DNA from 4 places in the Streptomyces sp. NPDC021562 genome. Region 4 is predicted to be linked to each of the others. Evidence: riboswitches for the same ligand, from Rfam matches in the RefSeq annotation. Region 4 holds a riboswitch; each other region holds the start of a gene.
What was found. A riboswitch is a leader RNA that binds a small molecule or an ion and turns the genes downstream of it on or off. The one in region 4 is predicted to bind S-adenosylmethionine.

Region 1 (7,573 bases), on a different contig from region 4:
ACGGGCGGACCCGCAAGGGCGCGGCCGAGTCCTGGATCGGGCCGGAGGTGTTCACCGACTGGTTTCTCACCACCCGGCTGCGGGCCGAGCCGGACCTCCTCACCGGCCTCCTGGTCGAGTCCCCTCATGGGAGAAGGGCCGAATACCTCGCCGTCCGCCTCTGCCGGGCGTGCGAACACTTCCCTGAGGCGGGGGAGGTCCTCCAGCGGTTCGTCGAGCACCAGGCGTACTCGTACGGCGAGGAAGCCGTGGCAGCCGCAGGTCTGCTGCGCCGGCCGGAGCTGGCCGATCCCTGGATCGCCGCGGGTCTGGAGGGCCTGGACGTGCCGGAGGGCGTGGACGGGTACTCCGCGGAGCTCAGGAAGAGCGCCTTGTTCTGGGTGCGTCAGCACACCTCACCTGAGCTGCTTCCCCTCACCTTCCAGGTCCTGGAAGCCAAGTGCGCGCGGATCGAGCGGCGGGAACGCGAACAGGAGGAGCGACAGCGCAGGGAGACACGCCGACGCCGCTCCTGTGGCCCATGCCAATGCCCCGGTCGCGGTCCTGACCGACGGCCGAACGGCCAGTGCAGGTGAGGCGGTGGCGGTCGCTTTCCGGGGGCGTCCGCAGACGCGGTCTTGCGGTGAGGGCCTACGGGCCGAGCAGGGGGGCTGATCATGTGGTCGACCGCTTCACGGCCGGTGTTCCGTCGCTTCGTCGGTGCGGTTACGGTCGGCGTGGCCTTGGCCACGACCTCAGGGTGCACCGTTCCCGTCGATGCCGTCGCCGGCATCTCCGTGACCGGCGACGGCCGTCTACTCGGCGTCATGATGGTCTGCGGACACCGGATCGACGGCGCGACCCTGTACGTGGACAGCGGCGACGTCGACCAGTCGGTCACGGTCGGTTCGTGGACCGCCGTCCGCCCTCTTGCGCCGGGTCTCGCCACCTGGACCCTCGATTCTCCAGATGCCGGCTGGACCGTCACCAGATCGCTCAGTCCGCTCGCCACCAAGGCCACGTACGCTCTCTACGGCTGGACCAAGGACAACTCGTGGTCGTCCAGCAGCGTCTCCTTCACTCCGAGCGACCGGGGCCGGCTCAGCCCAGGAAAAGTCCGCTACGACGAGATCTCGGACGATGGTGACGCATCCGCCGTCACCGTCCCCATGGCGGAGTTCAAAGCCAGGGCCTGCCAGAACAGGTAACCCCGCCGACACAAGGGACAAGATCTCGATCAGGTTCCGTAGCCAGGGTGCCGGAGGCGGGTGAAGGGCTGGTGTCGGGGGCGTTGGAGTGCGACGCTGGGGGCACCAGCCTGGTCTGGTGGGAGACCCCGCGCCGTCGGGCGGTCGCCGATGCGGTGGCCGGTGGTGGGTGCGGGTGGTCTTGCTCGGCTGTGAGCGGCCAGGGCGGCCGCGCGCTTGACGGCCTTCTTCCGGCAGCGGAAGCCGACCGTGATGGGCTTCGACCCGAACGGTGGTTTTTCCATGCAGTCTTTCTTCGACATGCGGATCAGTGATTCGCCCGGCCGGGTCGTGCTGACCGCGGCGGGGGAGCTGGACTTCACGGCCCGCTCGCAGGCCGCCCCGGTCATCGGTCCGCTCGTGCTCGCGGGCCGGGACCTCGTAGTCGACCTCACCCAGGTGACGTTCATGGACGCCGCCGGCCTGGGGATGCTCCTGCGCCTGTGCGACCGGGTGGTCGCGGGTGGCGGCGCCATGGAGCTGCGCGGGCTGCGGCCCGAGATCCGGCGCGTACTGGAACTGACCGGCACGGAAGGCCGGTTCCCGGAGCGGGCGGGGCCCGCGCACGGCACGACGGGACCTGCCCGGGGTGCCGCCTAGGCGCCGGCCGAAGGACGCCCTCCCGGCGCCCCGACCGCCCGTGGCCCTAGTCGAACTCGCTCGGCATCGGTGCCGGGGTCTTGCCGGAGAGCACGTCCTTGAGGCGCTGGGCGCCGTTCTGCACGGCCAGCGCGGTGCTGTCGTGGTCCACGGCGTCGAGGGCGCCGTTGGTGACGGCCGCCCCGGAGGCGCCGATCCGCAGCACCGCGACGTCCGTGACGTAGGTGACGGGCTGGCCGTCGCTGGTGCCCTGCACGGTCACCGTCAGCGCCTGCCGGGCGTCGCCCACGTTCGGGACCTGCGCCGACACGACCTGGATCGTCCGCTTGCTGCCGTCCTTGCCGGTGGCCGTGAACTGGTTGCACTTCTGCGGCAGCGTCTTCAGCCAGCCCAGTGTGGCGTTCAGGTTCGCCGAGCCGTAGTCCCCGACCTGGTAGAGCATCCGTGCGGTCTCCGAGGTGAAGCCGCGCAGCCCGGAGGCGCCCGTGGCGCGGCCGAGCAGGGTGTCGGAGTAGAGGCTGTCGAGCAGCCGCTGGCAGTCGGCGGCATCGGTCTTCGCGGTGAGGAAGCCGGCCACGTCGACCTTGCCGACCAGCATGGAGTTGCGCCAGGTCGCGGCGTCCGTCGCCAGCTGCCAGTTGTCCTCGATGTCGGCCGGTGTGATCAGCGCCGCCTGCGCGCCCGGCCCGGTGAGGGCGGCCGTCGCCGTCGGCGAGGCGGCGGAGCGCTCGGCGGCGGGCGAGACGACCGCGGCTCCGGAGTCGCCGCTCCCGCCCGAACAGGCCGCGACGGCGAGCAGGGACCCCGCCGCCAGGGCCGCGGCGAGCACACGCGCGGGTCGGGACGGACGGGTCATGGCGGCTGCCTCCTCGGGAACGCGGTTCGTCCCTCCACGCCACCATCCGGTCCGGCCGCCGACCACTCGCGCGTGCCATTCGGGTGAGCGGCCCGGGGGTGGCGGTGTCCCAGGCGTGGACGCCCTCTTGACGCCGCGCGGAGGCCGATCGACACTCCAGAGGGGAATCCTAGTGAAAAGGTAGGGAAAGATGGATCGGCTGCGCACGGTCACCGGCACACAGCGCCGAGATCGCCGTACGCCCTGGCCGTTCGCCCTGCTCTCCTCGCCGCTGCTCACCTCCCGGCTGCACATCGACCTGCTCCGGGTGTGCAGCGCCATCAGCCGCACCGGTTGACCGCGGCGCGCCGCCCTCCATGGCCCGGGCCGAACGGACGCCCCTTCCGCGGCCCGCCCCGACCGCCCGCCCGACGACCCCCTGCCCTGCCCGCCCGCCGTGACCGCCGACGCTCCGCCGCCCGCGCTCCGCGGCCCGGGCCGAGCACGGACGGTCGCGGCGGACACCGACGAACGCTTCCGCCGCGCGTACGTCCACGCGCCCGTAACCGGGGAGACGCATGTCCATCACTCCGCTCACCGCACTGCCGTCCGTCCGCACCGCCCCCGCCTTCCGGGGACGCATCGGACGGGACGCGCGCAGCGGCCACTACGCCGTGCCGGGCCGCTACCGGCTGTACCTCGCCACCGCCTGTCCCGACGGCCTCCGCATCGCCGTCGGCCACAGCCTGCTGGCCCTGGACGGCTGTTGTCCGGTCACCTTCCTGCCCGCGGTCCCGGACCGTCCCGACGGCAGCCACACGGCACTGCGCCCGCTGTACGAGGCCAGCGCCCATCGCTACTCGGGACCGGCCCTGGCGCCCGTGCTGAGCGACGACTGGTCGGGCCGGATCGTCTCCACCCACGGCCGGGACATCCTGCGCGACCTCGACCGCCACTTCGGCGACGGCGTCACGCGCCTGTACCCGTGCGGTGCCGAGGCCGAGATCGAGGCCGTCGAGCGGCTGTGCGCCGAGGACGTCGAGCAGGCCGCGCAGCGCGCCGGGCGGGAGGGCGGCGACCCACGGGCGCTGGAGACCCTGCTCGCCGCACTGGGCGAGCTGGAACACCGCCTGACCGGCGTCGAGTTCCTGGTCGGCGGTCGACTGACCGCAGCCGACGTCGAGTTGTGGGTGACCCTGGTGCAGCTGGACACCGTGCACCGCAACCACCTGGACGCCTCCGCCGTGCACCGCATCGCCGACCACCCGGTGCTGTGGGCCTACGCCCGGCGGCTGGCCGCGCACCCTGCCTTCGGCGCCCACCTCGACCTCGACGGCATCGCCCGCCGCCACCACGGCCGTTGCCAGGGACTGGAAGCCGCCGGCGCGGCCGTCCAGATCCTGGACTGGGCCGGGCATGCGGCGGACGCTTCCCGCAGGTGAGAGCAGTCCGAACCGTCCCGCCGACCGGACAGGCGTTGACATTCGTTCGGGCGGCTGCCTAACTTACGGACCAGAACGGTCAAGAGCGTCAGCATCAAGCCCTGGCTAGCTGACCGGCAACCCTCGCACCGCGGTGGGGTGCCCCAGGTGACGACCCGACCGAATGACGACGTTCGGTAAGCGCGCGGCCCACGGGCCACCAAGTGACAGGTGACGGACATGTACGCAGCTTCCAGCACGGCCCCGCGCCGCGCCCGGGGCTGCGTACAGCCGTACCCGAGCCCGCTCGTCGCCGACCGCGCCGTCGACCTGCTCCGTGTCAACAGCGCCCTGTGTAGCGCGTGTACCGCACCGGGCTGTGCCCGCTGCCGGGTCTGACCAGGCCTTTCCGCCCAGTCCGCCCAGCCCCGCAGCTTCGCGCCTCAGCGTTCCTGACGAAAGCACCGGCCGTCCGGTGTGACGCCGTCCGCCCAGCCCCCGTGTCCCGCGCGCCCCCGCGCCCGTGCCGTGCCCGAACACGGCCGGTGCCGCGTACCCGGTCGTGGGATCTCCGGGGTGTCCGACTCCGCCGGAGCCCGCCATGAGTGAACCCCCAGGCGCCACCCTCGCCCCCGAGGCGCCGTCCGCCGCCGACGAACCGTCAAAGCCCCTCGCAGCACAGCGCGTTCTGCCACTGCGCAAGCCAGGACGGTGGATCGCCACCGCCGTCGTCCTGGTCCTGGTCGCCCAGTTCGTCCACGGCCTGGTGACCAACCCCTTCTACCAGTGGGACCGCTGGGGCTACTGGTTCCTGCGGCCGACCATCCTCGACGGGCTGGTCATCACCCTCGAAGTCACCGCCTACAGCGCGGTGCTGGGCCTCCTCGGCGGCGTCCTGCTCGCGCTGGCCCGGCTCTCCAAGAGCCCGGTGCTGCGCGCGGTCAGCTGGACCTACGTGTGGGCGCTGCGCTCCATACCGCTCATCGTCGTCCTGCTCTTCCTCTACAACTTCAGCGCCCTGTACAAGACGTTGAGCGTCGGCGTCCCCTTCGGACCGGCCTTCTTCTCCTTCGACGAGTCCAAGCTCGCCACCGACATGGTCATCGCCGTCATCGGCCTCAGCCTCAACGAGGCGGCCTACGCGGCCGAAGTGGTCCGCGGCGGCATCCTCTCGGTGGACCAGGGCCAGCACGAGGCGGCCGCCGCGCTCGGACTGCCCAAGGGCTACCAGTTCCGGAGGATCGTCTTCCCACAGGCGCTCAGGTCGATCATCCCGAACTACGTCAACCAGCTCATCGGCCTCATCAAGAGCACCTCGCTGGTCTTCTACGTCTCCCTGCTCGACCTCTTCGGCACCGCACAGAGCATGGGCTCCACCTACCCCGGCGACATCGTGCCGCTGCTGCTGGTGGTCACCGTCTGGTACCTGATCCTCACCAGCGTCGTCTCCGTGATCCAGTTCTACGTCGAGCGGTACTACGCCCGGGGCGCCACCCGCTCCCTGCCGCCGACCCCCTCGCAGAAACTGCGGGCCGGCCTCGCCGACCTGCGCGCCCGCATCCGCCGGGAGGCCGCCGTATGAGCATCACCGACACCCTGGAGACGGCCCCCGCCGCCCTGGAGATCCACGACGTCCACAAGTGGTACGGCGCCCACCGCGTCCTCGACGGCGTCGACCTGACCATCCGGCCCGGCGAGGTCACCGTCATCCTCGGCCCGTCCGGCTCCGGCAAGTCCACGCTCCTGAGGGTCGTCAACCACCTGGAGAAGCCCGAGATCGGCTACGTCAGCATCAACGACGAGCTGATCGGGGTGAAACGGCAGGGCGAGAGGCTCAAGGAGCTGAGCGAGCGCGCCATCCTGGCCCAGCGCGGCCGGATCGGCTTCGTCTTCCAGAACTTCAACCTCTTCCCGCACCTGACCGTGCTGGACAACGTGGCCGCCGCCCCCGTCGCCACCGGGAAGCTGACCAAGCCCGAGGCCCAGGCGCTGGCCAAGGAACTGCTCGAACGCGTCGGCCTCGGCGAACGCGTCGGCGCCTACCCGCGGCAGCTGTCCGGCGGCCAGCAGCAGCGCGTCGCCATCGCCCGCGCCCTCGCCCTGCGCCCCGGCGTCATCCTCTTCGACGAGCCCACCTCCGCCCTCGACCCCGAGCTGGTCGGGGAGGTCCTCTCCGTCATCAAGGACCTGGCCACCAGCGGCACCACGCTCGTCATCGTCACCCACGAGATCGGTTTCGCCCGCGAGATCGCCGACCGGGTGGTCTTCATCGACGGCGGCAGGATCGTCGAACAGGGACCGCCCTCCGAGGTCCTCGACAAACCGCAACACGAGCGGACCAGGGACTTCCTCAGCAAGGTTCTCTGAACCGCATCACCCCAGACCTCCCCCCACGCCCTCACCCTCATCACCGGCACCGACAAGGAACGGCCATGTCTACCCACTTCACCCGACGCAGCCTGATCAGAGGCATCACCGCGGCCACCGCCGTCGCCTCCCTCGCCACCGGGCTCGCCGCCTGCGGGGGCGACAGCGACGCGGCCACCACCACCGACAACGCCAAGGCCGGGGAGGTCGTCGTGGGACGGGTCTCCAACGGCGCCGCCACCCAGACCACCATCAAGGTCTCCGAGGTCAAGTCCATCAGCGCGGAACTGCCCGCGGCCGTCCGCAAGAGCGGCAAGCTCGTGATCGGCGAGGGCGCCCTGCCCGCCGGCTTCCCGCCGCTGGCGTACGTCGGCAGCGACCAGAAGACCCTCACCGGCTCCGAACCCGACCTCGGCCGCCTGATCGCCGCCGTCTTCGGACTCCAGCCGGAGATCAAGAACTTCACCTGGGAGAACATGTTCGTCGGCATCGACAGCGGCAAGGTCGACGTGGCGCTCTCCAACGTCACCGACACCGAGGAGCGCAAGAAGAAGTACGAGTTCGCCTCCTACCGGCAGGACAACCTCGCCTTCATCGTGCCGAAGAAGAGCACCTGGAACTTCGACGGCAACTACGAGAACCTCGCGGGCAAGACGATCGCCGTCGGCTCCGGCACCAACCAGGAGAAGATCCTCCTGGAGTGGCAGGCGAAGCTGGCCAAGGAGGGCAAGAAGCTCACCGTCAAGTACTTCCAGGACAGCACCAGCACCTTCCTCGCCCTGAACAGCGGGAAGATCGACGCCTCCTTCGGCCCCAACCCCGGCTTCGCCTACCACAACAAGCAGACGGCGGGCACGCCCAACGCCACCCGCACCGCGGGCACCTACTCCGGCGCCGGTGCCGGCCTCCAGGGCCTGATCGCGGCCACCGCGAAGAAGGACAGCGGCCTCGCCAAGCCCCTCGCGGACGCCATCAACCACCTGATCAAGCACGGTCAGTACGCGCAGTGGCTCAAGGCCTACAACCTCTCCAACGAGGCCGTCGCCAAGTCCGAGGTCAGCCCGCCCGGACTGCCGCTCGACAACTCGTGACCGCCCGCACCAGCACGCCCGTCGGCTCACCGG
Region 2 (7,573 bases), on a different contig from region 4:
GACCTGGGCGACATCCCGGCCTTCGCCGCGGTGGAGGAACTCCGCAAGGAGAACGTCCCGGGCCTCCTGGTGTGCAGCGGCAACGAGGAGGTGACCGACCTCGCCGACCGAGCGGACCTGGTGGTGAACGGCCCGGAGGGGGTCGTGCGGCTCCTGCAGACCCTGGCTGCCATGAGCGCCCTTTAGGGGCGCGGGGAACTGCGCGACAAGCCCCCACCGAACCCGCAGTTCCCCACGACGCTCACCCACCCCCGCCCAACGCCCCCAACTGCTCCAGGAACCAGGCCGCAGGAGGCAACGCGGTCGCCGCGGCGGCCAGCCGCTTGCACCGCTCCGCCCGCTCCGCCACCCCCATCGTCAACGCCTCCTGCAACGCGGCCGCGGTCCCCCCGATGTCGTAGGGATTCACCACCACCGCGTCCTCGCCCAGCTCCTCGTACGCCCCCGCCTCCCGCGAGAGCACCAGCGCGCAGCCCTCGTCCGACACCAGCGGGATCTCCTTCGCGACCAGGTTCATGCCGTCCCGGATGGGGTTCACCAGGGCCACGTCGGCCAGCCGGTACGCCGCCAGCGAGCGCGCGAAGTCGTCCTTGACGTGCAGCACCACCGGGGTCCAGCCCGCCGTCCCGTACGCCGAGTTGATCTCGTCCGCGACCCGCTGCACCTCGGCCGTGTAGTCCCGGTAGACGGGGAGGTCCTGCCGCGAGGGGTAGGCGAACGCGACGTGCACCACCCGCTCCCGCCACTCGGGACGGTCGTCGAGCAGCTGCCGGTAGGCGAGCAGCCCGCGCACGATGTTCTTCGACAACTCGGTCCGGTCGACCCGGACGATGGTCTTGCGGCCCTCCCCGATCTCCTCCCGGAGGGCCGCCATCCGCTCGTCCACGTCCCGCTCGTGCGCCCGCTTGCGCAGGAAGTCGGCGTCGGCGCCCAGGCCGTGCACCCCGATCCGGGTGTCCGACGAGGAGGGGATCCCCGGGCCCAGCACCGTGTGGCAGCAGGCCACGAACGCGTCCGCCCAGCGGCGGGTCAGGAACGCCGCGTGGTCGGCGCCGAGGATCCCGGTCAGCAGCTCCGCCGCGATGTCGTCGGGGAGCAGCCGGAAGTAGTCCGGCGGCGCCCACGGCGTGTGCGAGAAGTGGCCGATCCGCAGGTCGGGCCGCAGCTGCCGCAGCATCCGGGGCGCGAGCGCCAGGTGGTAGTCCTGGATCACCACCACCGCGCCGTCGCCGGCCTCCTCGGCCAGCGCCTCGGCGAACGCGCGGTTGTAGGCCCGGTACGACTCCCACTGGCGCCGGAACTCCGCGTCGAAGACCGGCTCCAGCGGGGTCTGGTAGAGCATGTGGTGGACGAACCACAGCACCGAGTTCGCGATGCCGTTGTAGGCGTCCGAGAACACGCCCGGGTCGATGTCGAGCATCCGGACCCGCTGGCCCCCGGTGTCCGCCTCCGGCAGCAGGCCGCCCCCGGCCCGCCGGACCGCCTCGCGGTCACCGTCGCTCAGCGCGGCGCACACCCACACCGCGTTCGCGTCCGGCCCGATCGCCGAGAGCCCCGAGACGAGCCCGCCGCCGCCCCGTTTGGCACGGAGCGCGCCGTCCCCGTCGTCCGGACGGAACTCGTACGAAACCGGGCCGCGGTTCGACGCGACCAGCACCTCTGCACTGCCGGTGGAAGCCATGGGGGAAGCCATACGCCTCAACCTAGCCCGGCTTGTAAACGCTCAAACGTACGGCCACGCCCGACGGGCGAACGTGTACCAGGTCAGGCCACCCGGCGGTCGGCGTACTCCGCGATCTCCACCATCGGCGGGCGTTCCTCCGTGTCCACGGAGTAGGTGCGGGGTTCGAAGCCGTCCTCGCCGCGTTCGAACTGGGTCAGGGACGGGCGGATCAGATGGCCGCGGGCCAGCCGCAGCTGGGCCGTGCGGTAGATCGCGGCGGACATCCGGCCGAGGGCCTGGCCGTCCTGGTGGCGGTGCTTGCGCACCCCGACGTCCACCTGGGCGAGCGCGTCCAGGCCGACCAGGTGCAGGGCGTCCACCAGCATGCCCAGCTCCACGCCGTAGCCGACCGGGAAGGGGAGCTGCTCCAGCAGGGTGCGGCGGGCCGCGTACTCGCCGCCGAGCGGCTGCACGAACCCGGCCAGCTGCGGCCAGTGCATGTTCAGCAGGGGGCGGGCCATCAGCTCGGTGACCCGGCCGCCCTGGCCCGCCGCGCCGGCGAGCGGGCGGTCGTACATCGCCTTGACCAGGTGCACGTCCGGGTCGGTCAGCAGCGGGCCGACGATGCCGGTGACGAAGTCGGAGGAGAAGTCCCTCAGGTCGGCGTCGACGAAGCAGACGACGTCCCCGCCGGTGACGAGCAGGGAGCGCCACAGGACCTCGCCCTTGCCGGGGACGGCGGGGATGCGGGGGAGGATCGTGTCACGGTGGACGACCCGGGCGCCCGCCGCCGCTGCCACCGCCGCGGTGCGGTCGGTGGAGCCCGAGTCGACGACGACGATCTCGTCGACGAGCGGCACCTGCCGCATCAGGTCGTGGCGGATGACCGCGACGATGTCACCGACCGTCTCCTCCTCGTTGAGCGCGGGCAGCACGACGGAGACGGACTGACCGGTGCGCTGCTTGGCGGCGAGTATCCGGTGCAGCGGACGGTCGGTCACGGACCAGGAGCGGGTGGCCAGCCAGCGTTCGGCTTCTTCCAGCACAGTCAGCGGCTCCTCACTGTCACGGTCACACTGCGGGGTGTGATCCATCTCGCGGTACGGACGACTATCTCAACTGTCCTGGCCTTCGGTTACAGTCTTGAACAACGCGCGTGACCATCGCATGTCCTGGCGTCACCGTGCGTTGACAACCGAATACAGCTCATCCAGAGGGGCAGAGGGAAACGGCCCGATGAAGCCCCGGCAACCCTCCAGTCGGTCTCGTGTTGCACAGCGAGGCTCCCGACTAGGGAAGGTGCCAAATCCGTCTCACGGCGAGATGCGTCGTGAGGAAGATGAGGAGAAAGGGCCTCGCCTCACATGGCTGCGCAGACTGTTGCAACCGCTTCCCCGAAGACCGTGGACCTCGGCCCCGCCGCCGCGCTGTCCTGCCGCGAGTGCGGCCACCGCGTGCCGCTCGGCCCGGTGTTCGCCTGCGAGGAGTGTTTCGGCCCGCTGGAGATCGCGTATGACTTCTCGGGCTACGACACCGAGGAGCTCCGCAAGCGGATCGAGGCGGGCCCCGCCAACATCTGGCGCTACGCGCCGCTGCTGCCCGTCCCCGCGGACGTGGCGACCAAGCCGAACATCAACCCGGGCTGGACCAAGCTCGTGCAGGCCGACAACCTGGCCAAGGAGCTCGGCGTCACCGGCGGGCTGTACGTGAAGGACGACTCGGGCAACCCCACGCACTCCTTCAAGGACCGCGTCGTCGCCCAGGCCGTCGAGGCCGCCCGCGCCTTCGGCTACACCACGCTCTCCTGCTCCTCCACCGGCAACCTGGCCGGCGCCGTCGGCGCCGCCGCGGCCCGGGCCGGCTTCCGCTCCTGCGTGTTCATCCCGCACGACCTGGAGCAGGGCAAGGTCGTCATGGCCGCGATCTACGGCGGCGAGCTCGTAGGCATCGAGGGCAACTACGACGACGTGAACCGGTTCTGCTCCGAGCTGATCGGCGACCCGGCCGGCGAGGGCTGGGGCTTCGTCAACGTCAACCTGCGGCCGTACTACGCCGAGGGCTCCAAGACGCTCGCGTACGAGATCTGCGAGCAGCTCGGCTGGCGGCTCCCGGACCAGCTGGTCGTCCCGATCGCCTCCGGCTCCCAGCTCACGAAGATCGACAAGGGGCTGCAGGAGCTGATCAAGCTCGGGCTCGTCGAGGACAAGCCGTACAAGATCTTCGGTGCGCAGGCGGAGGGCTGCTCGCCGGTGTCGACCGCGTACAAGGCGGGTCACGACGTGGTCCGGCCGCAGAAGCCGAACACCATCGCCAAGTCCCTCGCCATCGGCAACCCGGCCGACGGCCCGTACGTCCTCGACATCGCCCGGCGCACCGGCGGCGCGGTGGAGGACGTCGACGACGAGCAGGTCGTCGACGCCATCAAGCTGCTCGCGCGGACCGAGGGCATCTTCGCGGAGACCGCGGGCGGGGTGACGGTCGGGGTCACCAGGAAGCTCATCGAGAACGGGCTCATCGATCCGGCGAAGTCGATCGTCGTCCTCAACACGGGTGACGGACTGAAGACACTGGACGCGGTCGCGGGTACGGGACTCACCGCGACCATCCGCCCGAATCTCGAGTCTTTCCACGAGGCCGGGCTCGCCTGAGCCGACCGCACAGAACCAGGGCGTTGCCCGGACCGGAGGTCTAGACAGTGAGCGTCACCGTTCGCATCCCCACCATCCTGCGCACCTACACCGGCGGCCGGGCCGAGGTCGCCGCGGAAGGCGCCAACCTCGGCGAGGTCATCGCCGACCTGGAGAAGAACCACACCGGGATCGCCGCCCGTGTTCTCGACGACCAGGGCAAGCTGCGCCGGTTCGTCAATGTCTACGTCAATGACGACGACGTGCGATTCGAGCAGGGCCTGGAGACGGTCACGCCGGACGGCGCCGGCGTCTCCATCATCCCGGCCGTCGCCGGTGGCTGAGCCGCCGACCCGCCTGACGTGATGGCCGAATGACCGAACATTACCTTCGGTAACAAACGTCGCCGGTTGTGAATGGGATTGCCCCCTCCGCGAGAGAAGCGGAGGGGGCAATTCTGTGTGGTTGAGCGCGGTACAGTTGGGGAACACGGTCCCGATCACCGGGGCGCGGGCCCTGTTATTGGATACCTCGGGCCTGCCAAGAAGTAGCCAAAGTGTGCGGGTCATATGCGGCTTTCGTGGCTTTTATGGGGCCCGACTTGCCCTGAATTCGACCGAATTCTCGCTACATTCCGGACCCTTCCCGCCCAGAATTCTCGTCCGATTGACCTGTTGCAGACGGCAGTTGGACAGATACATTCAGCCGCGGTCGACGCGTTCCGGCGCACGCCCCCAACCAATGGGGGGTGAGGTCTGACCCGGATCCGCGAAGTGTGGATCTGTGCAAGGGCCAGTAATAGGGGAGTTAGGCATGGCTCAGGGCACCGTCAAATGGTTCAACGCGGAGAAGGGGTACGGCTTCATCGCGGTCGACGGTGGTGCGGACGTGTTCGTCCACTACAGCGCGATTCAGATGGACGGCTACCGCACCCTGGAAGAGGGCCAGCGGGTGGAGTTCGAGATCTCGCAGGGCCAGAAGGGCCCGCAGGCCGACATGGTTCGCGTCACCGCCTGAAACGGCACACACGAGGAAGGGCCCGCTCCCGTCAGGGGGGCGGGCCCTTCGCCGTGTCCCCGGAGGGCGCCGGTCCGGGTCTCCGGAGGGTGCCGCCCGGTGTTCGCGGGCGGCTGAGCGCGCCGCCCGATACCCGGGAGGCGCTTGCACTCGCCTAGGCCGAGTGCTAATCATTGCGTTAGCACTCTGAAGGTGAGAGTGACAAAGAAGGACCGGGTCGGTGAGGCCCGCGGACCGGGTGGGGCAAGGAACCCACGGGTCGGCGAGCCGTCCGTCGCGGGCGCGGGCGCGGTCCTCGAAGACTCACCCCCAGTCCTGGAGGGACCACTTCACATGGCCAAGATCATCGCGTTCGACGAGGAGGCGCGGCGCGGCCTCGAGCGCGGCATGAACCAGCTCGCGGACGCCGTCAAGGTGACGCTCGGCCCCAAGGGCCGCAACGTCGTCCTCGAGAAGAAGTGGGGCGCCCCCACGATCACCAACGATGGTGTCTCCATCGCCAAGGAGATCGAGCTCGAGGACCCGTACGAGAAGATCGGCGCCGAGCTGGTCAAGGAAGTCGCCAAGAAGACGGACGACGTCGCCGGCGACGGTACGACCACCGCGACCGTGCTCGCCCAGGCCCTGGTCAAGGAAGGCCTGCGCAACGTAGCCGCCGGCGCCAACCCGATGGCCCTCAAGCGCGGTATCGAGAAGGCCGTCGAGGCCGTCTCCGGTGCCCTCCTCGAGCAGGCCAAGGATGTCGAGACCAAGGAGCAGATCGCCTCCACGGCCTCCATCTCCGCCGCCGACACCCAGATCGGCGAGCTCATCGCCGAGGCGATGGACAAGGTCGGCAAGGAAGGCGTCATCACCGTCGAGGAGTCCCAGACCTTCGGTCTGGAGCTGGAGCTCACCGAGGGTATGCGCTTCGACAAGGGCTACATCTCGGCGTACTTCGCCACCGACATGGAGCGTATGGAGGCGTCCCTCGACGACCCGTACATCCTGATCGCCAACTCCAAGATCGGCTCCGTCAAGGACCTGCTCCCGCTCCTGGAGAAGGTCATGCAGTCGGGCAAGCCGCTGCTGATCATCGCCGAGGACGTCGAGGGCGAGGCCCTGTCGACCCTGGTCGTCAACAAGATCCGCGGCACCTTCAAGTCCGTCGCCGTCAAGGCCCCGGGCTTCGGCGACCGCCGCAAGGCGATGCTGAACGACATCGCCATCCTCACCGGCGGCGAGGTCATCTCCGAGGAAGTCGGTCTCAAGCTCGAGAACACGACCCTCGACCTGCTGGGCCGCGCCCGCAAGGTCGTCATCACCAAGGACGAGACCACCATCGTCGACGGTGCCGGCTCCACCGAGCAGGTGCAGGGCCGGGTCAACCAGATCCGCGCCGAGATCGAGCAGTCCGACTCGGACTACGACCGCGAGAAGCTCCAGGAGCGCCTGGCCAAGCTCGCCGGTGGCGTCGCCGTCATCAAGGCCGGTGCCGCGACCGAGGTCGAGCTCAAGGAGCGCAAGCACCGCATCGAGGACGCCGTGCGCAACGCGAAGGCGGCCGTCGAGGAGGGCATCGTCGCCGGTGGTGGCGTGGCCCTGCTGCAGGCCTCCCAGGTCTTCGAGAAGCTGGAGCTGGAAGGTGACGAGGCGACCGGCGCGCAGGCCGTGAAGCTCGCCCTGGAGGCCCCGCTCAAGCAGATCGCCGTCAACGCCGGCCTCGAGGGTGGCGTCGTGGTGGAGAAGGTCCGCAACCTCACCCCGGGTCACGGCCTGAACGCCGCGACCGGTGAGTACGTCGACCTGGTCGCCGAGGGCATCATCGACCCGGCGAAGGTGACGCGTTCCGCCCTGCAGAACGCCGCCTCCATCGCCGCGCTGTTCCTCACCACCGAGGCCGTCATCGCCGACAAGCCGGAGAAGGCCGCCGCGGCCGCCCCGGGCGGCATGCCGGGCGGTGACATGGACTTCTGAGCCTGACGGCTCGGCAGCTCCCGCACAGCACGAAGGGCGGTACCCCCTGGTCGACAGGGGGTACCGCCCTTCGCCGCACCCGGGGTCGAACGGCCCCTGGCGGGTGAGGAACGCAACGTCGCGGCGAGTTCGGTGAGCGCCTTCCCGGCCGGAAACTGCGGGACGTCGGTGACCGACGGTGATCCTGCAGGCGGGCCCCGGCTGCCCCTGGCGGGTGGGGGACGGGACCAGCGCGGCGATGAGTTCGGCGGGCGCGTCCAGTGCGTCCGACGGCGAGGCAAGGCGCCGTGGTCGAGCGGCCGCTGCCCGG
Region 3 (7,573 bases), on a different contig from region 4:
ATGGACAGGAGCACGTCGACGAACCGCATCAGCACGTCGTCCACCCACCGGCCCACGAACCCGGCGGCCGTGCCCAGCAGTCCGCCGACCACGAACGCCACCAGGACCGCGATCAGCGTCGCCTTCAGGGAGAGCTGGGCGCCGTACACCACCCGGGAGAACACGTCACGGCCGAGTTCGTCGGTACCGAACCAGTGACTGCCGCCCGGACCGCGGAAGTTGTCGGCCGGCACCCCCCGCAACGGGTCCTGGGAGGTGAACAGCTCCGGCCAGAAGGCCGCCGGCACCACCAGCACCAGGACCGCGACGGACAGCAGCAGTCCGGGGCGGCGCACCAGGAACCGCAGCACCCGCCGCGGCCCGCCGGGGCGGCCCGGTGCCCGCGGGGGACCGGCCTCGACGGGCCGGGTGAGGCCGAGGGCGGCGTCCGCCGCGTCGTCGACAACGCTCTGACTCATGCGAAGCCCGCCCTCCTGTCCGGGGCCACCACGATCCGGGGATCCAGCAGCGGGTAGACGAGGTCGACGACCAGGTTCGTCGCCACGAAGATCAGCGCGCCGAACACCACCACCCCCTGCACCAGCGGAATGTCCTGGGCGGTCACGGCCGCCGCGGTCACCCGGCCGAGGCCGTCCCGCGAGAACACCGTCTCCACGACCACCGAGCCGGCGACCAGCTGCCCGACCAGCAGCCCGACGACCGTGAGCGCGGGCAGTGACGCGTTGCGCAGCGCATGCCGCAGATGCACCCGCGGGCGCCCGGCGCCCTTGGCCCGTGCGGTCTCCACATAGGCCTGGTCCAGCGCCGTGAGCAGACTCTTGGCCAGCACCTGGGCGACCAGCGCCCCGGTCGGCACGGCCAGCGTCAGCGCCGGCAGCACCAGGCCCCGCAGCCCGTCGTTGCCGAACGCGGGGAACCAGTGCAGCCGGAACGAGAACGCCTCGACCAGCAGCAGCCCCACCCAGAAGGTGGGTACCGACACCCCCAGCGGAGGCAGCGACAGCAACAGCTGCCGCAACCACCGCTGCGAGGCGTACGTCGCCACCACCGCGAGTCCGCCGCCGAACACCACCGCGAGCAGCAGCGCGGCCCCCGTGAGCTGGAGCGTCCCCGGGAGCGCGGCGCCGATGACGGAGGTGACCGGGCGGCCGCTGGAGACGGCGTCGCCGAAATCCCCGCGCACCGCCCGCCCGAGGTACTCGGCGTACTGCACGAGGACCGGCTTGTCGAAGCCGTACTCGTGCCGCAGCGCCGCGAGCTGGGCCGGGTCGACCTGTCCCGAGTCCATCCCGGCGCCGGCCATCGCGGAGACCGGGTCACCGGGCAGGAAGTCCAGCACCAGGAACGACACCGTGTAGGCCGCCCACAGCACCCCGACCGCCTGCGCGAGCCGTTTGATCACATAGCGGCGCACGGGCTAGCCGATCCAGGTGTCGTGCAGCTGGATCCGGCTGCCCGAGTCGAAGTCCAGGTCGTGCACCTTCGTGGACACGCCCAGTTGGGTCTGCAACTCCACCACCGGCACGTCGTACGCGTTCTGGACGATCAGCCGCTGCGCCTCGGCGACCAGCTTCGCGCGCTTGGCGGCATCGGTCGTCGCGGCCTGCTGGGACAGCACGGTGTCCAGCGAACTGGCGGTCAGATGGTAGAAGTTGGCCAGCTGTGTGGAGAACGAGGTGCGCAGGATGTCCGGGTCCGACCGGGTCACGTTGCCCCACACGACGTCGAAGTCACCGGCCTGCAGGGTCGTCGCGAACTGGGTGACCGGGAGCTGCTTCAGCACCACGTCGATCCCTACGGCCTTCAGCTGCTGCTGGACCAGTTCCAGCGCGGGCTGGTTGGTGGCCGCGTTGGGGAACCAGGTGATGGTCAGGCTCAGCCTCCTGCCGCCCTTGGTACGGAAGCCGTCACCTCCCGTCTTCCAACCGGCCTGGTCCAGCAGGGACTTCGCCTTGGCCGGGTCCGTGGTCAGGTCCGCGGACAGGTCGGTGTAGTCAGGGGTGGTGTGCGCCAGGACGCTGCCGGCCGGCCGGGTGCCGGTCGGGAAGACGGTGTCGGCGATCTGCTTGCGGTCGACCGCGACCTGGAGTGCCTGCCGCACCCTGGCGTCCTTCAGCAGGGGACTGGCGTTGTTGAGACCCAGACCGAACACCACCCCGGGGTTGGCCCGGCGGGCGAGCGTGACCCGGCCGCCCTTGAGCGCGGCCTCGTTGGCCCTGCCGACGCTGCTGATCGCGTCGACCTGACCGGACTGGAGGCTGCCGGCGCGTACGCCCGCCTCCGGTACCACCTTGAAGACCAGTTTGTCCAGGTAGGCCTCGCCCTTCTTGGCCCACAGACCGGATCCCCAGGCGTACCCGGTCCGCCTGGCCAGGGTGATCGACTGGTTCTGCACGTAGCCCTTCAGCACGAACGGCCCCGATCCCACCACCCCGTCGCTGCACTTCTGCTGCGGGGTGCGGTGCACGCTCGCCGACGACTCGATGCCCAGTGAGTGAGTCGAAGTCGCCTGCAGGAACTGTGCGTTGGGCTGCGCGAAGGTCACCTGCACGGTGAGCGGGTCGACCACGGTGGTGCTCTTGACACCGCTGAGGTAACCCTGGGCCAGGGTGCCCAGGGCGCCGAGCTTCGGCACCGCGTCGAAGTTGTCCTTGACCACCTGCGCCGTCAGCTTCGACCCGTCGCTGAAGGTGACGCCCGGGCGCAGACGGAACGTGAACCGGGTGGCGTCGGAGTTGATGTCCCAGCTCCGGGCCAGCCAGGGCACGATCTTGCCGGTCCTCGGGTCCTGGTCGGTCAGCGAGTCCACGATCTGACGGACCGAGTAGATGGTGTCGTTGCTGCCGACCTGCTGCGGATCCACGCAGCCGGAGTCGGATCCCACCGCGAAGGTCAGGGTGCCGCCGGACTTCGGCCGGCTGCTCGCGCCGCCGGAACCGCCGTCGCCCGCACCACAGGCGGTCAGCAGCACGCTGGTGGTCAGCAGGGCGGCCAGCGGCGCCCAACGGGATGATCTGAATACCGGAAGTGCGGTCACGGAGGGTTTTCTCCTACTCGTGTCACCGGGCACCGGGTGCCTGGCGTCGGGAGCGCGGCACGTCGTGCGGGGACGGACGTGCGCCCCGGCCGGTCGGCGCCGGCCGGGGGAAAGCGCTGATCAGACGGTGGTCGGGAGGACGCCACCGGGCGCGGTGGCGGGAGAACGGGCAGCGGACTGCCACGCGGGAGCCGGGAGCCGGGAGGCCGGTGCCTGGCGGCGGTCCGGGTGCCGACCTGTGGATGCCGCGCGAGGGGCCCGGCCGTCGCGGTGGCCGGTCGGGGGGCTGGTCAGCGACGGCTTGTCAGCGGACCGGGGGCCTGCTCGTCAGCGACAGCGTGTCGTGCGACAGAGGCAGCTGGTCGAGCGCTTGAGGTCGATGTGGCGTCGGCGGGAGAGCCGGGAGAACGGCATGGCACCGGCGCAGGAGGCGACCGCCGCATGATCGCTGTGCATACCGGTCCCTCCCCGTCTCCGGCCCCGCCACCGGGGCCACGCGCTTGCGGTGATCGTCGGTGACCCCGCCGGGCTTTCACCTGGAGCACCCCACCGCGCGGGAGGGTTGCCGGTCAGCGAGCCAGGGCTTGACGCTGACACTCAATGCCGATCGAGATGCTACGGAGCGGACTTGTCGAACGTCAATGCCACACAGGGACGTTCGGTGCCGTGAGGGTGCCGGCCGCGCTGCGGGCCGAGCTCGATGACGGCCTCGCGCGGCGACCAGCCGTGCGACGCCGCCTTCGCCCGCCCTTCGCGGCGCCAGGCGCGCGGCAAGACGGGGAGACCGCGGCGCGGGCCGGGCAGGGGTCAGCGGCGCGGAGAGGACAGACGGCCGAGCGGGTGCGGCAGAAGTCCACACTCGGCCGCCCCGGCGCATGTCAAGAACACCCGGTGTGGCCGCTCCCGCGCCCGTCCGTCGCGTCGGTTCGGGGCATGGCCGTGGGCGGTGGGGGTAAGCGCCTCCTAGCGGGACCAGCAACCGGTGCCGACGAGGCCGGACGACCGGGAGGGACGCATGAGGGGAACGACGACCGTGCCGGCCGCCGGGCAGAAGGCGGATGTTCCGGGGATCGCGGTGTTGACAGGTGCTCGTCGCGGCGTCTCCCAGCTGCACGTGTCGCGCCTGAGCGAAGGCCTGCTGCCCGCCTGACGTGCGGCACCGGCCTCGTGCGTTTCCCAGGTCGGCTCCCCCCTCCGAGACGTTGGCCACAGGCAGAGACGGTGATTCGGGGGTACCAGACAAGGGAGGCCCCGGGCCCGACTGTTGCCATTTGACAACTATGGGTGTGAGGCAACAAAGTAACCGAGTCGCATTGCGCGGGAAGGAACTTGCGATGTTCTGGTGGGCGGAGGTCGCTCCGTGTGCTGGCCGCCCGAGCCCCGACGTGTCGACGCGATCGGTGGCCTCGGAAGGCGTTCAGGCCGTCCGGCCCCCGGCACGCGGCTCGTCGCTGTGTATCTGCAGCGCCGCCGTGTCGCAGAACGCCTCCAGCCCCTCCAGTAGCGCGGTCCGCTTCGCGGCGGGCATCAGCTCCAGCACCGCCTGGAGTTCCTGCTCCCGGCGTGCACGCAGGTCGTCGAGGAAGACGCGGCCCCGGTCACTGAGATGGAGTCGTACCTCGCGCCGGTCCGCAGGGCTGACCACGCGCTCGACGAAGCCGGCGGCCACCAGTCGGTCGCAGAGCCGGCTGGTGGACGGGGGCGTGGAGGCGAGCGAGTCGGCGAGGGTGCGCAGATTGATCCCGTCCTGGTGCTCCAGCATCAGCAGCACGCGCATCTGGGAGGGCGAAGCCGGCGCGGTCGAGGCCCGGCCCCACAGGACTTCCAGCAACTCCACCGCCGTCAAGGTCACGCGTGCTACCTCGACTGGTTCGGGGCGGGGGCGGAAGACAGTCACCGTCACACTCTCGCAGGCACCTGGGACGTCTTTCAGCGTACTAGGTGCCGGTTGCTGCAACAGATGGTTCGGACGACCCGGCACGACGCGGCACGGAAAGCCCTGCCGCGTGTGCAAGGCTCGTGTGCGTCCGACGGAGGATGGGTGTATTTACAATCGTGAAGAGATTTGTGACCGCTGAACGCGCTCTGCGCACGGCGGCCCCACATGAGCTGCTCGACGTCGTGCGCAGAGTGCTCGCACAGGAGTACGCCGCGACGTCCGTGGAGCTGCTGCTGGCCGACTACGGCCTGACCGTGCTGCAGCCGGTGTCCTCGCTGCCGAGCACCGCGGAGCCGGTGCCGGTGCACAGCGGCCCCGTGGGCCGTGCCTTCGGGGCCCAGGAACCCCTCGTGGAGCCCGCTCCCGGGGGTGCCGTACGCGTCCATCTGCCGGTCACCGTGCGTGGCGACCGGTTGGGCGTGTTGTGCGTCACTCTGCCGGACGGGGAGGACGCGCCCGGCCTGCTGGGTGAGCTGGCCGACATCGCCGAGGTGCTCGGCCATGAGATCGTCGTCGCCGAGCGTGACACGGACGTGTACCTGCGCGCACGGCGCAAGGACCGGCTGACCCTGGCCGCCGAGATGCAGTGGCAGCTCCTGCCGGGCCGCTCCTGCGCGCGCCCCGAGTACGAACTCGGTGCGCAGCTGGAGCCCGCCTACGCGATCTTCGGTGACAACTTCGACTGGTCCGCCACCGCGGACCACCTCATGCTCTACGTCACCAACGGCATGGGCGAGGGCATAGAAGCGTCCCTGCTGACGAACCTCGCCATCAACGCGCTCCGCAACGCCAGGCGGGCCGGCCTCGCCATCGACGACCAGGCCGCGCTGGCCGACCAGGCGGTGTACGCCCACTACCAGGGGCGCTGCTACCTCTCGGTGCTGATGTTCGACTTCGAGCTGGCGACGGGCCGGGCGAAGGTGGTGGACGCGGGTTCCCCGCGGCTGCTGCGGCTGCGCGACGGAGTGGTCGAGCAGGTCACCTTCGAGGCGCAGCTTCCGCTGGGGATGTTCGAGGAGACCGACTACGTGGTCCAGGACTTCCAGGCGGAACCGGGCGACCGGCTGGTCTTCGTCAGCGACGGGGTGTACTCGGTGGCCTCGCCGCAGGGGGAGGCGTACGGCGACGCCGCCCTGGCCAGGGCGATCATGTCCACACGGCTGCTGCCGGCAGCGGAGGTGCCGCGCGCCATCCTGCGGGAGCTGACCGGGCACCGCGGGCAGTCCGTCCCGCAGGACGACGCCCTGGTGGTCTGCCTGGACTGGCACGGGCGCTGAGCCGCTGTGGCCGTACGGGGGAGGTGTTTGCCATGTGGAATATTTGTCCTGCGGCAATGAACGACATTGATTGCGCCGGTCCTGGCGCAACGACATGAGGTCGAGGGAGACGATGCAGGTGCCGGAACAGCCAGCGGCCGAGTCGGCGGCGCGGGAGCTGACGGCCTTCCTGGAAGGCCATCGCGAGCAGATCGCCCAGCGATGGGCGGACGCGCCCTTGTTCAGGACGGTGTTCACCGTCTCGCGCGACGAGGCGGTCGAGGCCTGCAAGGCCGTCGTGGACGCGCTGGCGGACGTGGCCTCGGCCGGCCTGCTGGACAGCATCGCGGCCCCGGGCTTCGACTCCGTGCGGGAGCAGCTCCGGCGGATGGCCGCCGCCCGTGCCCGCAGCGGGTTCAGCCCGGCCCAGATAGCGGAGGAGGCCGCCGGACTGCGGGTCACGACCGCCGAGATGCTCCGCGACGCACTGTGTGACCTGCCCGGCGACCAGGCGCAGGAGGTCCGGCTCGCGCTGACCGTCCTGATGGGCACGCTCAGCCTGGTCATCATGGAGACCACGGTCGACGCCGGTGAGGAGCTGATCGCCCGGCAGCGGCAGCAGCTGCTCGAAGTGGCCACCCCCGTGATCAACCTGTGGGAGGGTGTCGTCGCGGTGCCCCTGATCGGCACCCTGGACAGCGCCCGCAGCCAGGTGGTCATGGAGTCGCTGCTGAACGCGATCGTGGAGCAGCGGGCCCGGTTCGCGATCCTCGACATCACGGGCGTGCCCACCGTCGACTCGCTGGTGGCCCAGCACCTCATGAAGACGGTCGCCGCGGCCCGCCTGATGGGGGCCGAGTGCATCGTCTCCGGTATCCGTCCGGCCATCGCGCAGACCATCGTGCACCTCGGCATCGACCTGAGTTCGGTGCTCACCCGCAGTTCCCTGGCCGACGCCCTGGCCCACGCGCTCGGCCGGCAGGGCATCGAGGTCTCCCACACGGCCGGTGCGAGCCCCCGATGACCGGCACCCTTCCCGGACACTCGGCCCTGGTGCCCGTGCTGGCACTCGGCGACATCCTGCTGGTGTCCCTCCAGGGGGAGTTGCACGACAGCGTGGCCGAACAGCTCCAGCAGGACATCACCGAGCGCATCGCCGGCAGCGAGGCGAGCGGTGTGGTCATCGACGTCTCCGGGGTCGAGATCGTCGACTCGTTCCTCGGCCGGGTCATCGCCGAGATCGCCGCCAACGCCCGCCTGCTGGCCGCCCGTACCGTCGTGTGCGGGATGCGCCCCGCCGTCGCGATCACCCTGGTCGAACTGGGTCTGACACTGCCCGGC
Region 4 (7,573 bases):
CGGCCTCGGCTTCGGCTACGCCTGGGTGAGATATGGCCGTACGACTAGAGTGAGAGCCGCCCCAGCTCCGGCTCCCGAGGGAGAGAACCAGCCGTGATCACCGCGATCGTCCTCATCAAGACCAGCGTGGACCGGATCCCCGAGATCGCGGAACAGATCGCCGCGCTGGAGAGCGTCAGCGAGGTCTTCTCCGTCACCGGTACGTACGACCTGATCGCCATGGTCCGGGTGCAGCAGCACGAGGACCTGGCCGAGGTCATCCCGGGCCGGATCAGCAGGATCCAGGGCGTGGAGGCCACGGACACGCACGTCGCGTTCCGCACGTACTCCCAGCACGACCTGGAGGCGGCGTTCGCGATCGGCCTGGACAGCTGAGCGCCCCAGAGGGGCGCGGGGAACTGCGCGGCCAGCCCCCACCGGCCCGCAGTGTGGTCCCCAGCGGGTGCGTCGTGGCTGGTCGCGCAGTTCCCCGCGCCCCTTGCGGGGCGCTGATCACACCGCCGGGACGCAGCGGCCCTCTTCCGTGCGGTACGACCACTTCGCGCCGTCGGCGACCAGCTCGCGCACGGCGTTCACGAAGCGCTCCACGTGCTCGTCCGGGGTGCCCGCGCCGAAGCTCACCCGGATCGCGTTCAGCGCCTTCTCCCCCGGTGCCGCCTCCGGCGCCCCGCACTCGCCCTGGGCCTGGGGGTCGGCGCCCAGCAGGGTCCTGACCAGGGGGTGGGCGCAGAAGAGGCCGTCGCGGACGCCGATGCCGTACTCGGCGGAGAGGGCGGCGGCGAAGTGGGAGCTGTTCCAGCCCTCCACCACGAAGCTGATCACGCCGACCCGCGGGGCGTCGTCGCCGAACAGGGAGAGCACCCTGACCTCGGGGATCTCGGCGAGGCCCGCGCGGACCCCGGCGATCAGGTGCTGCTCGCGGGCGACCAGGGCGTCCCAGCCCACCTCGGTCAGCGCCTTGCAGGCGGAGGCGATGGAGTAGGCGCCGATCACGTTGGGCGACCCGGCCTCGTGCCGCGCGGCGTTCTCGTGCCACTCCACGGCCACCGACCCGTCCTCGCGCCGGGTGACCTTGCGGCTGGCGCCGCCGCCCGCGAGGTACGGCTCGGCGGCCCGCAGCCAGTCGGCGCGGCCGGCCAGGACGCCGGAGCCGAAGGGGGCGTACAGCTTGTGCCCGGAGAAGGCGACCCAGTCGACGTCGAGGTCGCGGACGGAGACCGGGTGGTGCGGGGCGAGCTGCGCGGCGTCCAGGACGATCCGGGCGCCGTGCGCGTGGGCGGCGGCGGCCAGCTCGCGCACCGGCCACAGTTCGCCGGTGACGTTGGAGGCGCCGGTGACGCAGACCAGGGCCGGGCCGTGCGGGTCGCGGTCGGCGAGGGCCCGCTCCAGGGTCGCCACGGCCTGCCGCGGGGTGCGGGGGGCGTCGAGGTAGCTGACCCGGGCGTCCTGCCAGGGCAGCAGCGAGGCGTGGTGCTCGGTCTCGAAGACGAAGACCTGGCAGTCGGCGGGGAGGGCGCGGGCCAGGAGGTTCAGGGAGTCCGTGGTCGAGCGGGTGAAGATCAGCTCGTCGTCGGGGCGGCAGTCGAGGAACTCGGCGACGGTCTTCCGGGCGTTCTCGAAGAGCTCCGTGGACAGCTGGGAGAGGTATCCGGCGCCGCGGTGGACGCTGCCGTAGTACGGCGCGTACGCCGCCACGTCGTCCCAGACCCGCTGGAGGGCGGGGGCACTGGCCGCGTAGTCGAGAGCGGCGTAGCCGACCTCCCCGCCGGTGACGAGCGGGACGGTGACGTCCCGGCCCAGAACGGGCAGCGGGGCACAAACGGTACGGGCAAAGGCGGCGGTGGAGACAGACATGGGTGAACTCCCGTGGGCGCGGCTGGACTCCGCCATGCGAGCGGACGCGCTCGAAGCAACGGCGGGAAGGAAAGAGGGGGGTGCGGAGGCGGGGCTCTGCGGCCCTATCGCATTCGCTTGCTCACGGAAGGCTCCTCGACGACCAGGACCCCTGGTGTACGAGGGGTCCGCGCTTGCCGTGGACCTCGCTGCCCACGACCTGGTCCTCACCCGGGGCACCCCGCCACGGACGGAGGGTTGCCGGACAGTCGGCCGGGGCCTCATGACTGTCACTCATGACCTGGGAAGAAACGTAGGTGAACTGATCGCGGACGCGCAACTCCTGTCCGGATGACGAAACAAACCGAGGGCTGCGCACGGCTCCGGCACCGGTGCCGGGCTCCACCGCAGCCCTCTGGTGTGCTACTTGTGGGTCGCTGCTGCCCAGCGTTCCAGGGCTCGCTTGGCCGCGCCCGAGTCGATCGACTCCGCGGCGCGGGTCATGCCCGCCGAGAGCTGCTCGGGCAGCGTTCCTGGGCCCGGGTCCAGCGCCACCAGCGCCGCCGCCGAGTTGAGCAGCACCGCGTCCCGTACCGGGCCCGTCTCCCCGTCCAGGAGCCTGCGGGCGACCTCCGCGTTGTACGACGGGTCGCCGCCCCGCAGCGCCTCCACGGGGACCAGGTCGATCCCGACGTCACGGGGGTCGAAGGTCTCCTCCGTGACCTTGCCGTCGCGGACGGTCCAGACCCGGGACGTGGCGGTCGTCGTCAGTTCGTCGAGGCCGTCGTCGCCGCGGAACACCAGGGAGGAGTTGCCGCGCTCCGCGAAGACGCCCGCGACCACGGGGGCCATGCGGGGGTCCGCGACGCCGACCGCCTGGGCCCGGACCCGCGCCGGGTTGGTCAGCGGGCCGAGGATGTTGAAGACCGTGCGGATGCCCAGCTGGCCGCGCGCGGCGCCCGCGTACCGCAGCGCCGGGTGGAACTTGACGGCGAAGCAGAAGGTGATGCCGGCCTCCTCGGCCACCTCGGCGACCCGCTGCGGGGTCAGGTCGAGGTTGACACCGAGCTTCTCCAGCACGTCCGAGGCCCCGGAGGCGGACGAGGCCGCCCGGTTGCCGTGCTTGACCACCTTCGCACCGGTGCCGGCCACCACCAGGGCGGACATCGTGGAGATGTTCACCGTCTTCGCGCCGTCGCCGCCGGTCCCGACGATGTCGACGGTGCGGCCCGGCACCTCGATGACGTTGGCGTGCTCGTACATCGTGCGGACGAGCCCGTTGATCTCGTCGACCGTCTCGCCCTTGGCCCGCAGGGCGACCACGAAGCCCGCGATCTGGGCGTCGGTGGCCTGGCCGCGCATGATCTGGTCCATCGCCCAGGCCGTCGCGTCGGCGCTCTGGTCCTGGCCGTACAGCAGCGCGTTCAGCACCGCGGGCCAGGAACGGCCCGCCGCGGTGTCGCCTCCAGCGGGGGTCACAGCGCTCATGGGGCCGCTCCTGAGTGTCGTACCGGCGTAAAAACGGTTTCCGGACCCACCCTATCCAGCCCCGGGCACGGCGAAGGGCCCCCGTCCGTACACCGGACGGGGGCCCTTCGACCGAGGCGTGGCGACGCCGTCGATCAGTGGTGGCCGTGGCCGCTCGTGATCTCCTTGTACTCCTCCACGCTCGGCTTCGGGATCTGGTTGTCCTCGCCGTAGTAGGCGTTGCTCAGCTTGGCGCGGAGCTTCTCGGACCCCTTGATCTTGCGCTCGACACCGTTCTCGTCCACCGCCGGGCCGACCTGGGCCGGCTCGTACTGGTGGTGGGCGGTGAGGGTGTGCAGCTGCTCCTGCGAGAGCGGCTCGTGGACCTCGATGAACTCACCGTGCGGGAGCCGCTTGATGATGCCGGTCTCGCGACCGTGCAGCACCTTGTCGCGGTCCCGGCGCTGGAGGCCGAGGCAGATCCGCTTGGTGACGATGAACGCGATCACCGGTCCGGCGAAGAAGAAGATCCGGACGAACCAGGTGACGTCGTTGATCGACAGGTGGAAGTGGGTGGCGATCAGGTCGTTGCCACCACCGATCAGACCGACCATGTACACGGTGACCCAGGCGACACCGAAACCGGTGCGGGTCGGGGCGTTGCGCGGGCGGTCCAGGATGTGGTGCTCGCTCTTGTCCCCGGTGATCCAGGACTCCAGGAACGGGTAGACCGCGATCGCCGCGAGGACCAGGCCGAACAGGACCAGCGGGATGAAGACGCCCAGGACCAGGGTGTGGCCCCAGAGGTTGATCTCCCAGCCGGGCATGTAGCGGATCAGACCCTCGGCGAAGCCCATGTACCAGTCGGGCTGGGCGCCGGTGGACACCTGGTCCGGGCGGTACGGGCCCATGGCCCAGATCGGGTTGATCTGGGTGGTCGCCGCGATGGCCGCGATGACACCGAAGACCAGGAAGAAGAAGCCTCCGGCCTTCGCCATGTAGACCGGCAGCAGCGGCATGCCGACGACGTTCTTCTCGCTCTTTCCGGGACCCGCGAACTGCGTGTGCTTGTGGTAGAAGACCAGGATCAGGTGGCCCACCATCAGGCCGAGCATGATGCCCGGCAGCAGCAGGATGTGGATCGAGTAGAACCGGGCGACGAAGTCGTGGCCGGGGAACTCGCCGCCGAAGAGGAAGAACGAGATGTACGAGCCGACGATCGGCATCGACAGGATCGCGCCCTCGGTGAAGCGGACACCGGTGCCGGAGAGCAGGTCGTCCGGGAGCGAGTAACCGGTGAAGCCGGTGAACATGCCGAGGACGAACAGCAGGAAGCCGAACAGCCAGTTGATCTCACGCGGCTTGCGGAACGCGCCGGTGAAGAACACGCGCATCATGTGCACGAACATGCCGGCGAGGAAGATCAGCGCGGCCCAGTGGTGGATCTGCCGGATGAGCAGACCACCGCGCACGTCGAAGGAGATGTGCAGGGTCGAGTTGAACGCCTCGGACATCAGCTGGCCCTGGAGCGGGACGTAGCTGCCGTGGTACTCCACCTCGTTCATCGACGGGTGGAAGAACAGCGTCAGGTACACACCCGTCAGGATGATGATGATGAAGCTGTACATGCACACTTCGCCCAACATGAACGACCAGTGGTCGGGGAAGATCTTGCGCATGTTGGACTTGGCGAGGGAGTAGATCCCGAGCCGTCCGTCGGCCCAGTCGGCGACGCGCTCGCCGGCCGGTGCCTTCCCGCGGGCGCGGGACTCGGAGTTTTCTGAAGTGCTCATCCGCGCTCCCAGAATGCAGGACCGACGGGCTCCTCGAAGTCGCCGAGCGCCTGGAGGTAGCCCTCCTCGCTCACGCCGATGCGCAGCTGCGGCAGGGCGTGACCGGCCGGGCCGAAGATCACTCGGGCACCGTCGGAGAGGTCGAAGGTGGACTGGTGGCACGGGCAGAGCACGTGGTGGGTCTGCTGCTCGTACAGCGAGATCGGGCAACCGACGTGGGTGCAGATCTTCGAGTAGGCGACGATTCCCTCGTGCGACCACTCGAGCTCGCGCTTGTCCTTGATGTTGTCCGGCTGCAGCCGGACGATCATCAGGGCCGCCTTCGCCATGACGTTCTGGAAGTCCTCCTGGTCCTCCTCGACGCCTTCGGGCTTGGCGAAGGTCAGCGAGCCGACGGCGACGTCGGAGGGGCGCAGCGGCTCGTTGGTGTTCATGTTGACGAGCAGCTTGCCCTTCGACCACGCCGTGTGCCGCAGCGAGGTGCCGGGCAGCGGGCCGAGGTCGCGCAGCAGCACGACACCGGAGAGCGGGACCAGGGTCAGCGCGCCGAACATGGTGTTGCGGATCAGCTTGCGCCGGCCGAGCGCCGACTCCTTGGCGCCCTGCCGGAAGTCCTCGTGGACCTTGGCACGGACCTCGGGAGAGGCCTCGATCGGGTGCCGCTCGTCGGCGACCTCCACGTCGGACATCAGGGTGCGGGCCCAGTGGACCGCGCCCGCGCCGATGCAGAACAGCGCCGTACCGAGGGTCATGCCCAGCGCGAAGTTCAGCGCGCTGATGTGACCGAGCGGGAAGACGAAGATCGACTTGTCGTGCGGGATCGTCACGTACGAGGCGATGAAGCCGACGGTGGCCAGCATCGAGATCGTGAACAGCATGGCCACGACGCGCTCGGACCGCTTGGCGGCCCGCTCGTCGATGTCCTGGATCCGGTGCTCGTGGGGCGGCAGACCCGGGTCCGCGAACGGATCCTTCTCGTCCGCCACGCTCACGGCGCCGTGCGCGTGGTCCTGCTCAGCGGGCAGGTTCTCTTCTGGAATGTCTTGGCTACTCATGACTTCTTGGCCTTTGCGGTCCGAGCGGCGACCCAGACGGCGACCGCGATCAGGGCACCGAGACCGAAGATCCACGCGAACAGACCCTCGCTGACCGGCCCGAGGCCGCCCAGGTTGAGACCGCCGGGGTTCTCCGTGTCAGGGCTGTTGACCGCGTCGATGTACGCGATGATGTCCTTCTTGTTCTTCTCCGTCAGCGTGGTGTCGGGGAAGGACGGCATGTTCTGCGGGCCCGTCTGCATGGCCTCGTAGATGTGCTTCGGGGCTACGCCCTCGAGGTTCGGGGCGAACTTGCCCTTCGTCAGCGCGCCACCCGCGCCCACGAAGTTGTGGCACTGCGCGCAGTTGGTGCGGAAGAGCTCACCACCCTTGGCGATGTCGGCACCGTCCGAGCCGTACTGCTCCGAGGTGGGGACCTCGGGGCCGGCGCCCAGCGAGGCGACGTACGCCGCGAGCTGGTCGATCTGCGCCTGGGTGTAGATGTTCTTCTTCTTGACGACCTGCGGGCCCTGCGAGGTGGCGGCCGGCATGCGGCCGGTGCCGACCTGGAAGTCGACGGCCGCGGCGCCCACGCCCACCAGGCTGGGGCCGTCGGACGATCCCTGACCCTTGGTGCCGTGGCAACTGGCACAGCCGACCGAGTAGAGCTTCTGGCCCTCCTCGATCGTCAGGGACTGGGAGGTCTCGTCGGCCTGAGCCTTGCCCGCGGGCGCGAGAAAGGCGTAGGCCCCCCCAGTGCCCACCAGCGCGAGGAGTAGGACGACGACCGCCGCCAGCGGATGGCGTCGTCGTGCGGAGAGCTTTTTCACGGATTACCCCGGTGTCAGGATCTTCTGCGTCGATGCTTCTGGAATGTGCGCTTCTACGGCGCGTGGAGCCGGCCCCGGCTACTTGATCAGGTAGATCGTGGCGAAGAGGCCGATCCAGACGACATCGACGAAGTGCCAGTAGTAGGACACGACGATGGCCGCGGTCGCCTGCTCGTGCGTGAACCTCTTCGCCGCGTAGGTGCGCCCCAGGACGAACAGGAAGGCGATGAGGCCGCCCGTCACGTGCATGCCGTGGAAGCCGGTGGTCAGGTAGAACACCGAACCGTACGGGTCGGAGGAGAGCGAGATGCCGTCCTCCTTCACCAGGTTCGTGTACTCGTAGATCTGACCGCCGATGAAGATCGCACCCATGATGAAGGTGAGGATGAACCAGCCCCGGAGCTTCTTCACGTCCCCCCGCTCGGCGGCGAACACGCCGAGCTGGCAGGTGAGGGAGGAGAGCACCAGGATCGTGGTGTTGGTCGCCGAGAAGGGGATGTCGAGATGACTCGCCATCTCCTTCCAGTGAGCCTCGCCGGTCACCGATCGCAGGGTGAAGTACATCGCGAAGAGGGCCGCGAAGAACATCAGCTCGGAACTCAGCCAAATGATGGTT

Region 1: it holds a riboswitch for S-adenosylmethionine, as region 4 does, so the genes downstream of both, AB0G52_RS16045 (amino acid ABC transporter permease) here and AB0G52_RS12920 (aminotransferase class V-fold PLP-dependent enzyme) in region 4, are expected to answer to the same signal.
Region 2: it holds a riboswitch for S-adenosylmethionine, as region 4 does, so the genes downstream of both, thrC (threonine synthase) here and AB0G52_RS12920 (aminotransferase class V-fold PLP-dependent enzyme) in region 4, are expected to answer to the same signal.
Region 3: it holds a riboswitch for S-adenosylmethionine, as region 4 does, so the genes downstream of both, AB0G52_RS30955 (ABC transporter substrate-binding protein) here and AB0G52_RS12920 (aminotransferase class V-fold PLP-dependent enzyme) in region 4, are expected to answer to the same signal.

The regions. Positions count from the first base shown of each region.
Region 1 is NZ_JBFACN010000009.1:92,645-100,217, forward strand. Features, by position in the region: gene AB0G52_RS16010 (ATP-binding protein) at 1-575, shown strand, start outside; partial or broken gene AB0G52_RS16015 (peptidase S41) at 532-627, shown strand; gene AB0G52_RS16020 (hypothetical protein) at 723-1,187, shown strand; gene AB0G52_RS16025 (STAS domain-containing protein) at 1,470-1,826, shown strand; gene AB0G52_RS16030 (hypothetical protein) at 1,873-2,682, opposite strand; gene AB0G52_RS16035 (hypothetical protein) at 2,873-3,019, shown strand; gene AB0G52_RS16040 (glutathione S-transferase C-terminal domain-containing protein) at 3,240-4,103, shown strand; SAM riboswitch class IV at 4,181-4,292, shown strand; gene AB0G52_RS16045 (amino acid ABC transporter permease) at 4,684-5,664, shown strand; gene AB0G52_RS16050 (amino acid ABC transporter ATP-binding protein) at 5,661-6,449, shown strand; gene AB0G52_RS16055 (ABC transporter substrate-binding protein) at 6,515-7,540, shown strand.
Region 2 is NZ_JBFACN010000005.1:367,644-375,216, reverse strand. Features, by position in the region: gene otsB (trehalose-phosphatase) at 1-186, shown strand, start outside; gene AB0G52_RS10665 (trehalose-6-phosphate synthase) at 242-1,681, opposite strand; gene AB0G52_RS10660 (glucosyl-3-phosphoglycerate synthase) at 1,765-2,709, opposite strand; SAM riboswitch class I at 2,867-3,009, shown strand; gene thrC (threonine synthase) at 3,028-4,311, shown strand; gene AB0G52_RS10650 (MoaD/ThiS family protein) at 4,359-4,634, shown strand; gene AB0G52_RS10645 (cold-shock protein) at 5,104-5,307, shown strand; gene groL (chaperonin GroEL) at 5,641-7,263, shown strand.
Region 3 is NZ_JBFACN010000024.1:11,073-18,645, forward strand. Features, by position in the region: gene AB0G52_RS30945 (ABC transporter permease) at 1-458, opposite strand, end outside; gene AB0G52_RS30950 (ABC transporter permease) at 455-1,414, opposite strand; gene AB0G52_RS30955 (ABC transporter substrate-binding protein) at 1,418-3,037, opposite strand; SAM riboswitch class IV at 3,529-3,642, opposite strand; gene AB0G52_RS30960 (hypothetical protein) at 4,053-4,187, shown strand; gene AB0G52_RS30965 (MarR family transcriptional regulator) at 4,455-4,889, opposite strand; gene AB0G52_RS30970 (PP2C family protein-serine/threonine phosphatase) at 5,075-6,253, shown strand; gene AB0G52_RS30975 (STAS domain-containing protein) at 6,366-7,256, shown strand; gene AB0G52_RS30980 (STAS domain-containing protein) at 7,253-7,573, shown strand, end outside.
Region 4 is NZ_JBFACN010000007.1:87,194-94,766, reverse strand. Features, by position in the region: gene AB0G52_RS12930 (rhomboid family intramembrane serine protease) at 1-97, shown strand, start outside; gene AB0G52_RS12925 (Lrp/AsnC ligand binding domain-containing protein) at 94-375, shown strand; gene AB0G52_RS12920 (aminotransferase class V-fold PLP-dependent enzyme) at 493-1,854, opposite strand; SAM riboswitch class IV at 2,019-2,135, opposite strand; gene trpD (anthranilate phosphoribosyltransferase) at 2,257-3,321, opposite strand; gene AB0G52_RS12910 (cytochrome bc complex cytochrome b subunit) at 3,456-5,093, opposite strand; gene AB0G52_RS12905 (Rieske (2Fe-2S) protein) at 5,090-6,148, opposite strand; gene AB0G52_RS12900 (cytochrome c) at 6,145-6,957, opposite strand; gene AB0G52_RS12895 (heme-copper oxidase subunit III) at 7,036-7,573, opposite strand, start outside.